Regions from separate parts of the Holdemanella sp. DFI.5.55 genome, predicted to be linked through region 1. Evidence: a T-box and tRNA genes for the amino acid it is inferred to sense, from the RefSeq annotation. Region 1 holds a T-box; the other holds one or more tRNA genes.
The links. The T-box of region 1 lies ahead of alaS (alanine--tRNA ligase). A T-box ahead of a tRNA ligase gene usually reads a tRNA of that ligase, here a tRNA-Ala.

Region 1 (2,381 bases):
GTATGGATAAAAATCCTTCATTAAATCTGCAACAACAGGAACTAATTTATATAAGAATGGTTCATCCAAACCTAATTTTAAACCATAACGAACAGCACGACGAAGTACACGACGAAGCACATAACCACGACCACTATTTGAGAAGTTAGCACCATCACTCAACGCAAAAGTAACTGTACGAACGTGGTCCGCAATAACACGGTAAGCCATCTTATATTCACCTTCATAAGGATGTTTCGCCATAGCTTCTGTTGCACGAATAATAGGTAAGAATAAATCCGTATCAAAGTTTGTTTCTCCATCCTGAACTAAGGCAACCAAACGCTCAAGACCCATACCTGTATCAATGTTCTTCTGAGGAAGTTCCTTATAATCTTTACGATCTATACTTGGATCACAATCATATTGAGAGAATACGACATTCCATACTTCTACATAACGATCATTTTCCATTTCATCAAAGAATAATTTTTCTCCCAATCCCTCAGGATCATATTTTTCTCCACGATCAAAGAAAATTTCACTGTCAGGTCCACCAGGTCCCTTACCAATTTCCCAGAAGTTATCATCTGTCTTTAAAATATGACTAGGGTCTACGCCACAAATTGTAGTCCATACTTCATAAGCACGCGCATCATCTGTATATACAGACACATACAATCTGTCCTTATCAATCCCCATCCATTCTTCGCTTGTTAAAAATTCCCATGCAAACTGAATTGCCTCATCTTTGAAATAATCTCCAATTGAGAAGTTTCCTAACATTTCAAAGAATGTGTGGTGACGAGCTGTACGACCTACATTTTCAATATCATTCGTACGAATTGATTTCTGCGCATTCGCAATACGATTTGAAGCCGGTTTTTCACTACCATCAAAATATTTTTTCAAAGCCGCAACACCCGCATTGATCCATAATAACGTTGGGTCATTGTGCGGAATCAAACTTGCGCCCGGCTCAATCATATGCCCTTTAGATTTAAAATAATCCAAGAACATCTGACGAATCTGATTACCAGTTAATTGTTTCATCTTTTCTCCTCCAATAAAAAAACGCTCCTATTTCTAGGAACGTATAATTACGCGGTACCATCCTAGTTCATTTTTCAAAATTGAAAAATGCCCTCAATTCACTCGTTAACGCCGACTACGTTTCAACTCCAAAGTAGCTTCAAATTAAAAGACTCGAAGAGCTTTCACCAAACGCCCTCTCTCTATGCACAAGAACTTTTAATCCTACTTATCTTCTTCACTGTCGAATCGATAAAATTTTAACACTCTTTCCATATTTCTGCAAGACGAATCACACCATCTAACATCAATTCTTTACTCATACACGCAAAAGACAATCCTACACGCCCATTCGAAATACTAATTGCGACACTATTCGATTCACACAAATCCCTAAAGCGTGATATATCCACATCTAAATTTAACCAATACGCCATATACGTCTCATCCAAAATATACGAACAACCCATATGTGCATCAATCAATTTTTTTAAATACAAATGCTTCTCCTTATACTCACGAACAAGCTTTCTTAAATGTTTCTGCAAATACCCATCCACAATATATTGCGTAAAAGCCACCTGCTCAATTTTACTCGTCGTTGGACCAAAATAAGAAGCACTATACTTATGCATATACTCCTCATTTAAAATCATATACCCAATACGAAGACTCGGTAATAATAGTCTTGAAAACGAAGAAAAATAAATCACATTCTTACTTTTCGAACACAACGAAGTCTTGATTTTAGAAGCATACACAAGCTCCCCATTATAATCATCCTCAAGAATCAAAACATTCTCTAAAGAAACGAATTCTTCACGAACCCTTTCACTCATAGACTGCCTATCAGGCGTAAAACAAGTCGTATTCACATAGACGACATCCACATTCAACCTTTTAATATCCCTCACAATAGAATTTGGATTTAAATATTCAACATGAAAACCATACGACAAAAACACCTGCTTAGCCTGATCATCCACCAAAGTCGATAAACCAACCACCTTATTCTTATCTAACATCCCACAAAATATATACAACAAAGACTGATAGTTTGAACCAATCACCATCTGCTCTGGAAAACACAAAATATTCCGATTCTGATACACATACTTACATAGAGCCTGTCTTAATCCATACTCACCCTGTGCTAGACCATAACTTGACATCAAACGTTTATCATTCAAAACACCCTTCATATATCTTTTCCAAATCGTCGTTTCAAACGAATCAAAAGAAACCGACTGAATCCGAAAATCATAATCATACGATTTTTCTTTGTGACTCGAACTATAATCCAATATCTCCTGATGCAGTAAGATACGCTCCGAATTCATACTCACCACATAACCCACTTTTTCCTTACT
Region 2 (2,381 bases), on a different contig from region 1:
TAATTTGAAATCTTTATAGTAGGCAATTTGCTCATCTTTGGTTTGTAGTAAAGTATCGTATTTTTCCTGCAAGCTCTTTTCTTGAAGCTGATATTTCATTTTATCCTGCTCGATTTGATTTTGTAGATCTTGTTTAATACTCTTTACATTCAATTCGTTTTCAACCTTAGCCTTATCCATATCTTGCTTTAAAGACTGGATTTCAAGGTTCTTTTCATTTAGCTTTGATTGGTATGTATTTTCTAGATTTGCCTTTAATACTTTTTCGTTGTTTGAAATGTTGTTCTTTAAGGCTTGAATTTCATTTTCCTTTGCCTGCAGCTGCAATCTATATTCTTGTTCAGCTTTAGATTCATGGATTTTATTCTGTGAAAGAATCTGTTCTAATTTGGCATTGAGTTTAGAAATCTCTAAATCTTTTTGATTTAATTGCTCCTGATATTCTTTTTGTGTTTCAGTTTTCGTTAACTGCGTACTTGCTTCTAGCTTTTCTTTTAATGAAATGACTTCCTGCTCTTTATCACTTTGTTTCTGATTGAAGTCCGATTGCAGCTGTTTGATTTCAAGCTCTTTCTTGTTTAATTGATCTTGATAATCTTTTTCAGTTTCACTCTTGATAATTTGTTCAGTAGACTTTAATTGTTCTTTTAAAGAAATGATTTCTTGCTCTTTATTTGCCTGAAGCTCTTTGATTTCTAAAGTTTTCTGACTTAATTTAGCTTCATATTCTTTTTCAAGTTTAGACTGAAGAACCTGGTTTGAATTCTTTTCTCTTTCTTTTAATTCCTTTTCAAATTCTTCATTACGAACTTGTTGTAAGATTTCATGATAGTGACTCTCATCCACCTGAAATACAGTTCCACAATTGGGACATTTTATTTGACTCATAAGATACCTCCATTTTAAAAGATTATAATCATTAAACTGACAATACTGATGTCTAAAACTAGATTAATTATAATATTTAAAAAAAATCAAAAAAAGACTTGCATAATATAAAATCGCATGATATATTAAATAGGCATTCAGCGAATGGGCCTGTAGCTCAGGTGGTTAGAGCGCACCCCTGATAAGGGTGAGGTCGTTGGTTCAAGTCCATTCAGGCCCACCATTTGCTGAATATATGGGGTGTTAGCTCAGCTGGGAGAGCACCTGCCTTGCACGCAGGGGGTCATCGGTTCGATCCCGATACGCTCCACCAATTAAAAAAAGTAAGTCATCTTCGGATGACTTTTTTTCTATATATAGAGGTTTGATTATGTATATACAATATTATGATTCACCATTAGGTAAAATGTTATTGGCGGCTGATGAAATCGGATTGATTGGTGTTTGGTTTGAAAATCAAAAATATTATGCGGATGGTTTGATAGACCCTGTTGAAAAAGAAACGGCTGTTTTAAAAGAAACAAAAGAATGGTTAAATCTTTATTTTAGTGGTAATGAACCAAAAGTTTTGCCTAAAATGCATCTAATTGGAACAAAGTTTCAAAAGAAAGTTTGGCAACTACTTCTTAAAATACCCTATGGTAAAACTATGACATATAAAGACATCGCAAGAATGATTTCTCCATCAATGTCAGCACAAGCAGTGGGAAGTGCTGTAGGACATAATAAGATCTCGATTTTGATTCCTTGTCATAGAGTAATTGGATCCAACAGTAGTTTAACTGGATATGCAGGTGGAATTGAGAAGAAAGAAAAATTATTAGAAATTGAGGGTATATATGAGTAATATGTACCATTTTTTTTGATGGATGTAAAACATAGATTCGAATTTACTGAAAATAAATGTAAGAAAATGCTTGCTTAAATGAAAATGTGGTGTTATTATAAACGCACAAAACACAAGGAAACGGAGTAGTAAAAGGAAAGTCTTTGTTAGAGAGTTGTCGGTTGGTGCAAGACATAAAGGATTGAACTTTGAACTTACCATGGAGTGGTCAGGTTGATAAGACTTGAACGTAGGCTTAACGTTAATAAAGCAGGATGTGATAGCATCTGAAATGAGTGCATTCTTAAATGAATGAAGAAGAGTGGTACCGCGGAAGTATTGTAATTCTAACCTTTCGTCTCTTCTGTCTAAACAGGCAGCAAGAAACGATTGGTTTTTTTGTTAGCTTGTTGTGCACGTTATAGGAGGAAAATTATGAAAGCACAAAAAGTTGGGAAAATGGCGATATTTTCGGTAGGCGCTGTATTATTCTCAGCACATGCTGGAGGTGGATTTGCCACAGGAAATCAGGCAAATACATATTATGTAGGTTTAGGATGGACTGGTATTGTGAGTGCCATAATAGCTATGTTGCTATTGATATTGACAATGCGAGAAGCCATGGTGATGTATAACCAGAGAAATTTGACAAGTGCAAAGGAATTGT

Region 2: it encodes a tRNA-Ala, which carries the amino acid that the T-box ahead of alaS (alanine--tRNA ligase) is inferred to sense. The anticodon was not compared.

What each region holds. Positions count from the first base shown of each region.
Region 1 covers NZ_JAJDMK010000062.1:1,109-3,489, reverse strand. Annotated here, with positions in the region: gene alaS (alanine--tRNA ligase) at 1-1,032, opposite strand, end outside; T-box leader at 1,065-1,262, opposite strand; gene LJE08_RS10610 (PLP-dependent aminotransferase family protein) at 1,272-2,381, opposite strand, start outside.
Region 2 covers NZ_JAJDMK010000030.1:14,176-16,556, forward strand. Annotated here, with positions in the region: gene LJE08_RS07475 (DUF2130 domain-containing protein) at 1-888, opposite strand, end outside; tRNA gene LJE08_RS07480 (tRNA-Ile) at 1,035-1,111, shown strand; tRNA gene LJE08_RS07485 (tRNA-Ala) at 1,126-1,201, shown strand; gene LJE08_RS07490 (methylated-DNA--[protein]-cysteine S-methyltransferase) at 1,256-1,735, shown strand; T-box leader at 1,842-2,080, shown strand; gene LJE08_RS07495 (hypothetical protein) at 2,150-2,381, shown strand, end outside.